Regions from separate parts of the Streptomyces sp. DSM 116793 genome, predicted to be linked through region 1. Evidence: riboswitches for the same ligand, from Rfam matches in the RefSeq annotation. Region 1 holds a riboswitch; the other holds the start of a gene.
What was found. A riboswitch is a leader RNA that binds a small molecule or an ion and turns the genes downstream of it on or off. The one in region 1 is predicted to bind glycine.
Positions count from the first base shown of each region.

Region 2: another riboswitch for glycine. It lies ahead of gcvT (glycine cleavage system aminomethyltransferase GcvT); the one in region 1 lies ahead of gcvP (aminomethyl-transferring glycine dehydrogenase).

Region 1 is NZ_CM170494.1:554,316-557,965, forward strand. It holds gene gcvP (aminomethyl-transferring glycine dehydrogenase) at 1-1,747, opposite strand, end outside; glycine riboswitch at 1,921-2,017, opposite strand; gene ACSMXW_RS02435 (PRC-barrel domain-containing protein) at 2,131-2,502, shown strand; gene ACSMXW_RS02440 (DNA polymerase IV) at 2,835-3,650, opposite strand, start outside.
Region 2 is NZ_CM170494.1:6,834,773-6,838,422, reverse strand. It holds gene ACSMXW_RS26905 (AAA family ATPase) at 594-1,304, opposite strand; glycine riboswitch at 1,848-1,941, shown strand; gene gcvT (glycine cleavage system aminomethyltransferase GcvT) at 2,107-3,300, shown strand; gene gcvH (glycine cleavage system protein GcvH) at 3,464-3,650, shown strand, end outside.

The sequences.
Region 1 (3,650 bases):
CCTGTGAGCCGGCGTTGGGCTGGAGGGAGACCTTGTCGTAGCCGGTGATCCTGGCGAGCTGGTCCTCCAGCTCCTGGATGAGGCTGAGGTAGCCCTGCGCCTGCTCGGCGGGGGCGAAGGGGTGCAGGGCGCCGAAGCCCGGCCAGGTGATGGGCTCCATCTCCGTGGTGGCGTTGAGCTTCATGGTGCAGGAGCCGAGCGGGATCATGCCCCGGTCGAGGGCGTAGTCGCGGTCGGCGAGCCTGCGCAGGTACCGCAGCATGGCGGTCTCGGAGCGGTACTGGTGGAAGACCGGGTGGGTCAGGTACGTGTCAGTGCGCAGCAGCGCCTCGGGGAGCGCGTCGCCGTCGGTGCCGTCCGCGGCGGTGAGCGCCGCGTCCAGTGCGTCGATGTCGGCGGTCACACCGAAGGCGGTCCACACCGTGCCGAGGTGGGCACGGGTGGTGGTCTCGTCGCAGGCGATGCCGACGTGGTCGGCGTCGGTGAGGCGGAGGTTCACACCGTCCTGCCGGGCCGCCCGCACCACGGCGGCGGCCCGGCCCGGCACCCGTGCGGTGATGGTGTCGAAGAAGACGTCGTGCACCACCTCGACGCCGCCGCGCCGCAGGCCCTCGGCGAGCAGCGTGGCGTACCGGTGGGTGCGCCGGGCGATGGCGCGCAGGCCGTCGGGGCCGTGGTGGACGGCGTACATCGCCGCCATCACGGCGAGCAGGACCTGCGCGGTGCAGATGTTGCTGGTGGCCTTCTCGCGGCGGATGTGCTGCTCGCGGGTCTGCAGCGCCAAGCGGTAGGCCTGGTGGCCGTCGGCGTCGACGGAGACACCCACCAGCCGGCCGGGGAGGTTGCGGGCGTACTCCTCGCGCACGGCGAGGTAGCCGGCGTGCGGCCCGCCGAAGCCCATGGGCACACCGAAGCGCTGTGTGGTGCCGACCGCGATGTCCGCGCCCAGCTCACCGGGCGAGCGCAGCAGGGTGAGGGCGAGCAGGTCGGCGGCGACGGTGACGATGGCGCCCAGCTCGTGGGCCTGCTCGACGACGGGGCGGATGTCGCGCACGGCACCCGAGGCGCCCGGGTACTGCACCAGCACGCCGACCACGCCGCGCTCGGCCGCCTCCGCGGGGATTCCGGCGGCGAGGTCGGCGACGACGACCTCGACCCCCGCGGGTTCCGCGCGGGTCCGGATCACGCCGATGGTCTGCGGGAGGGCGTCGGCGTCCACCACGAAGACACCGTCCTTGACCTTGCCGACCCGCCTGGACAGCGCCATCGCCTCGGCGGCGGCGGTGCCCTCGTCGAGCAGGGAGGCGCCGGCCGTACGCAGGCCGGTCAGGTCGGACACCACCGTCTGGAAGTTGAGCAGCGCCTCGAGGCGGCCCTGCGAGATCTCCGGCTGGTAGGGCGTGTACGCGGTGTACCAGGCCGGGTTCTCCAGGACGTTGCGGAGGATCACCGGGGGCGTGAACGTGCCGTAGTAGCCGAGTCCGATCATGGAGTCGAGCACGTCATTGCGCTGGGCGAGGGCGTGCAGTTCGTCCAGGACCTCGGCCTCGGTGCGGGCGGCGGGCAACTGGAGGCCCTCGGTGTCCTTGATCACGTCGGGGACGGCGGCGTCCGTCAGCTCGTCCAGGGAGCCGTAACCGACCTGCGCGAGCATCTTGGCCAGCGCCTCTGCGTCGGGTCCGATATGGCGCCGGGCGAAGGGGATGCCCTCTTCGAGCCGGGCGAGCGGGGTACGGTTGAGGGACATGGCGGAGGCCTCCTGGTCTGCTACGACCTGCGAGGGACACCACGGCGGGTGCCCGAATCGGCCTCCCCCTCTGTCATCTCGACCTGAGAGCTTCACCGGTGCGCCATCGGCGCCCGGCTTTCACCGTCGGTGAGAACGGAGGCCTGGGCTCCCGCTCTGCTTTCCAGAGTGACCTCGTCCGTGCGGTACGTGGGCCTGAGAGTTTCCGGGGAGGATTTGCTCCTTCGGCGCCCCACGGCCTGAGCCGGGGAGCTCTCCCGCACGGGTTCAGCAGCCACGGCCAGCCTACCAGCGGGGGCCGCGGCAGAACGTTCGAGTGGCCGACGTCCGGAATGTGCTTTTTCGTAGTGCCTACGGATGATGTGGAAACCACTGGAGGGATCGTGCAGAGCGACATCGATCCGCGCCACCTGATCGGCCGCAAGGCGTTCGACCGCAACGGCACGAAGATCGGCACGGTCGACGAGGTGTACCTCGACGACGCGACCGGCGTCCCCGAGTGGGCCGCCATACGGACCGGCTTCTTCAGCCGGGACGCCTTCGTACCCCTGGAGCCGAGCCGCCTGGAGGAGGGCACGCTCCGTGTGCCGTTCGACCGGGCACTGATCAAGGACGCGCCGGACTTCGGCGTGGGCCGCCATCTCTCGCCCGCCCAGGAGTTGCAGCTGTACCACCACTACGGCCTCGACACGGCGGCACCGCCGCCTCCCGAGGACCGTGACTTCGGGCGGTTGGCGGGGCAGGACGAGGGGTGAGGAGTGAGCACATGTGGGCCGCACCCCGCGGCCCACACCCGGGCGGCGCACGGCGGGGGCCCTCCGAGGCCGAGCGCCGGCACGGGGCCACGGAAACACCTCACGGTGTGCACGGCAATGCGGCACCGGGGTGCTGGCGGCCCGCGCCCCGGACTCGGGCGCGCGCCGACGCCCCGCAAGCGGGGCGCGGGAAACCGCGCGACCTGCCCCCTACCGGGCCGGTGGCCCGAAGACGACGGAAACGCCCCCTTGCGACGGTGGCGACCTGACGGTGCTGTGGTGGCCGGTCGCGCGGTTCGCCGCGCCCCGGCCGGCGGCCACGCACACGGTGTTCACGGCGGTGCGGCACCGCCGTCCGGAGCTTCGGCGCTCGGTCTTCGTTCGGGGTCGGGGTCCCGGCTCACGGGCCCGGTGCCGTCGTTCGCCGGTCCGGAGCCGCCCTCCTCCAGGCCGGGGCCGTCCTCCTGTCCCTGCCCCGGTGGTGTGCCCATGTGCCCCGGTGGTGTGCCCGTGATCGCCTCCGGTACCAGGGGCAGGGGGTCGGAGAGGGTGAGGTCCGGGTCGTCGGTGCGGAAGGTGCGGACGCGGCCGGGCGGGGATCCTGGGGTCTCGAACCGGACGGTCACCCTGCCGAGGCCGCTGCCCTGGATCCAGCCCGGCCCGTATGCGGCATGGTGCACATCGTGGCCCGCCGGCCAGCGCCGCCCGGCCGGAACGGGCGTTTCCTCCTGCTCCTGCTCGGCCACGGGCTCGGGCTCTGCGGTCCGCACCTCCGCGGCCTGCGCGAACAGGTCCTCCTGCGTGAAGTCCGCGAGCCCGCTGACACCGACGCCCAGCAGCCGCACTCCCCCGGTGGTGTCCACGGCCTCCAGCAGGCGGGCGGCGGCCTCCCGCACCACGCCCCGGTCGTCCGTGGGGCCGCGCAGGGTCTCCGATCTCGTCAGCGTGGAGAAGTCGTAGCGCCGCACCTTCAGCACGACGGTGCGGCCGGAGCGGCCCGCGGCGCGCAGCCGCTGCACACAGCGGTCGGCGAGCCGCTGCACCTCGGTGCGCACCCGTACCCGGTCGTGGATGTCGACGTCGTAGGTGTCCTCCACGGAGACGGACTTCGTGTCGCGCTCCGCCACCACGGGGCGCTCGTCCCGGGC
Region 2 (3,650 bases), 6.3 Mb from region 1:
CCGCCCTCGTGGCGGGTGGCTCCGTGGTGTGCGGACCTTGCGGCGATCGTGGGTTGCTCGCGTCCACGCGGCAGAGCGCGTATGGACGCGGCCGCGCGCCCTTTCGAAGCGCCTTCGGCCCCCCTCGGTGGGGTGGTACCGGTTGTCTGGGGACCACCAGTCGGTGGTGGGTCGCTCGCGCAGTTCCCCGCGCCCCTTCCCATGCGCCTCCGGCGCCCCCTCAGCGGGGTGGCATCGGTTGTCTGAGGACCACCAGTTAGTCGTGGGTCGCTCGCGCAGTTCCCCGCGCCCCTTTCCGGCGCCTTCGGCGCCCCCAGGGCCCAGTGCCCGGGGCGTGGGAGGTGTCCCCAGGACCAGCCGTGCGACCTGTCGGGGCGCAGCCCCGTCTTGAAGGGGCGCGGGGAACTGCGCGGGCAACCACCCACTGGGCTGGTGGTCCTCAGACAACCGGCACCACCCCATCGAGGGGCGCCGAATGGGCGCAGGGCGCGTCCATGCGGGCTCCGCCGGGTGGGGCGCGAGCGACCGGCGGCCGCGCCGAGGTCCGGAGAACAACCGGCGCACCCCACCGGGGGTGACCCCGGAGGGTCGGCTCACCACCGTGCGGGCACCGCACCGAAGCCGATCGCGCACAGGTCGTCGGCCGCAGCCCGATCCAGGAGAACCGCCGACGCACAGCCCCGCGGCACCCGCCCGGCCGTCAGCCCCCGCACCAGCCTCCCCACCGCCCTGCGATGCCGCAGGAAGGCGTACCGGGAGACCCTGCGGCCCCGCGCCCCCTGCCCGGCCAGGGCCGCACCCGGCGCCACATCGAGCAGCACCAGGTGCAGAGCCGCGGCACGCCGCACCGCCGCACGCGCGAGCCACCACCGCACCCACGCCTGCGTCCCGCAGTCGTGCACGACGACCCCCGCGCCACTGCGCAGCGCGCGGCGCAGCCGCGCATAGTGCGAGACCCGGACCAGAGGCCGGTAGACCGCATACGGCACCCACCGCGGCAGGCGCCGCGCCCACCACTCGCGGGCGTCCTGGGAGTCGATCCGGGGCCCCGGCACCGCCCGCCGCATCAGCGTGGACTTGCCGCTCCCCGGCAGCCCGGAGACCACGACGAGGTCGCCCGCGGCGAACGACAACCGCCGGGGACCGTGGCCGGCACACCCCCGCAGATCCCGCACGACGCCCGGGAAGGGCGCGCCACCCGGAGCGCCACCCGAGGCGGGTGCGGCGCCTGGGGCCGGTGCGGTATCCGGGGCGGACGCGGTGCCCGGCCCGGGGACGGCGCCCGGGGCACCCTGGGCGGGCAGCGCACGGGGCACCTGGAGCAGCGCGCGCCGGGCGCCCCCTCCATCCCCGGCGTGCGCGCCGCGTGCCGTGATCGGACCGTCCACCGTGATCGGCCTCCCCCAAGCTGTCCCGGCCCTCTGTGTCTGTCCGGGCCGGCTGGTACGTGGTCTGCCCGTCGTCAAGTGCAAAGAAACGGTAATGCGACACATGGCGGCACCCCGTCCACAAGCGCGCTCCGCGCGTGTCGCACGGCCCCCACCGATCACACGCGGGCCCTCGCACCCCGAAGGAGGGCCGACCGGCCGCCGTCGCACCGGCCCGAGCCGCACCGCGGCTGCTCACCGAAGCGCCGACGTCGCACCGCGGCCCGTGAACCCGGTTCACCCCACTCGGAGCACGCACTCCCCAGCGCGCCGCGCGATTCGCCTCGCGCCCCCTGACGGGGCACCGGCCACGCCTGCCGGGCGCACCGGCCAAGCCTGCCGGGCTTACCGGCCACGCCTGGGGGCGTGGAGGAGCGCGCGCCGTGCGATGATGTGCGCGCCAACTGCATACCGGCCGCTTGAATCCGCGCGGGAGAGCCTCCGGCCATCGGCCGGGGCGCCGAAGGAGCAAGTCCTCCCTTGAATCTCTCAGGCCCCGTACCGCGCGGGTGAGGCAATTCTGGAAAGCGGGCCGCCCGACCGGCGGCCCCACCCAAGGTGCAAGCCAGGACGCCCGGACGTCTCCTGCGGGACGGGGCTCTCGGCGAACCTCTCAGGTTCCGATGACAGAGGGGGAGGACCGATCTCGTCCGCCCTGTTCTGCCCCCGGGAGCCAGCCATGCCCCATGACGCCCCCCAGTCCCGCCGCACCGCTCTCGACGCGGTGCACCGCTCGCTCGGCGCCACCATGACCGACTTCGCCGGGTGGGACATGCCGCTGCGGTACGGCAGCGAGCGCGACGAGCACCAGGCCGTGCGGACCACCGCCGGTCTCTTCGACCTCTCCCACATGGGCGAGATCACCGTCACCGGGCCGGGCGCCGCCGCCCTGCTCGACCACGCCCTGGTCGGCAACATCGGCGCCCTGAAGCCGGGCCGCGCGCGGTACACGATGATCTGCCGTGCGGACGGCGGCATCCTGGACGACCTGATCGTCTACCACCTCGCCGCCGGCCGGCCGGGCACGGCGCCGCAGCCCGCCACGGGACAGGCGGCCCCCGAGCCCCGGGAGTCCCCCGCGTACCTGGTCGTGGCGAACGCCGCCAACGCCGGAACCGTCCTCGCCGCGCTCACCGAGCGGGCCGCCGGCTTCGACGCGGTGGTGCGCGACGACCGCGACGCCTACGCCCTGCTCGCCGTCCAGGGCCCCGCCTCCCCGGGCATCCTCGCCCCGCTCACCGACGTCCCGCTCGCGGACCTGAAGTACTACACGGGCGCCCCCGGCACCGTCGCCGGCGTCCCCGCGCTGATCGCCCGTACGGGGTACACCGGCGAGGACGGCTTCGAGCTGTTCGTGGCGCCCGGGGACGCCGAGCGCCTCTGGGCGGCGCTCACCGAGGCGGGCACGGGCGCGGGCCTGGTGCCGTGCGGCCTGTCGTGCCGGGACACGCTGCGCCTGGAGGCGGGCATGCCGCTGTACGGGCACGAGCTGAGCACCGCGCTGACGCCCTTCGACGCGGGCCTCGGCCGGGTGGTGAAGTTCGACAAGCCGGGTGACTTCGTGGGGCGCGCCGCGCTCCAGGAGGCGGCCCGGCGCGCCGAGAGCGCCCCGCCCCGCAAGCTCGTCGGGCTGGTCGCCGAGGGCCGCCGGGTGCCGCGCGCGGGCTACGCCGTGGTGGCCGCCGCGGACGGTACGGTGATCGGCGAGGTCACCTCGGGCGCCCCGTCGCCGACGCTGGGCAGGCCGATCGCGATGGCCTACGTCGACGCGGAGCACGCGGCGTCGGGCACGCCGGGCGTGGCGGTCGACATCCGCGGCAGCCATGAGCCGTACGAGGTGGTGGCCCTGCCGTTCTACCAGCGGAAGAAGTGATCCGCGGGCAGCCGGCGGCGCGCTCCCGACCCCGTGCGCTCCCTCGGCCCGCCCCGCGCCCTGTCTCCGCCCGGCGCGACCGTGACCGGGCCCACGCGCCCCGTCTTGCATCGCGAGACGGTCCGTTCATCAGCACTCCCCCGCGTACAGGAGAATTCACCCCATGAGCAACCCCGAGCAGCTTCGCTACAGCAAGGAGCACGAGTGGGTGTCGCCCGCCGAGGACGGCGTGGCGACGATCGGCATCACCGAGTTCGCGGCCAACGCCCTCGGCGACGTCGTCTACGCCCAGCTCCCCGAGGCCGGCTCCACGGTCACCGCGGGCGAGGCCTGCGGCGAGCTGGAGTCGA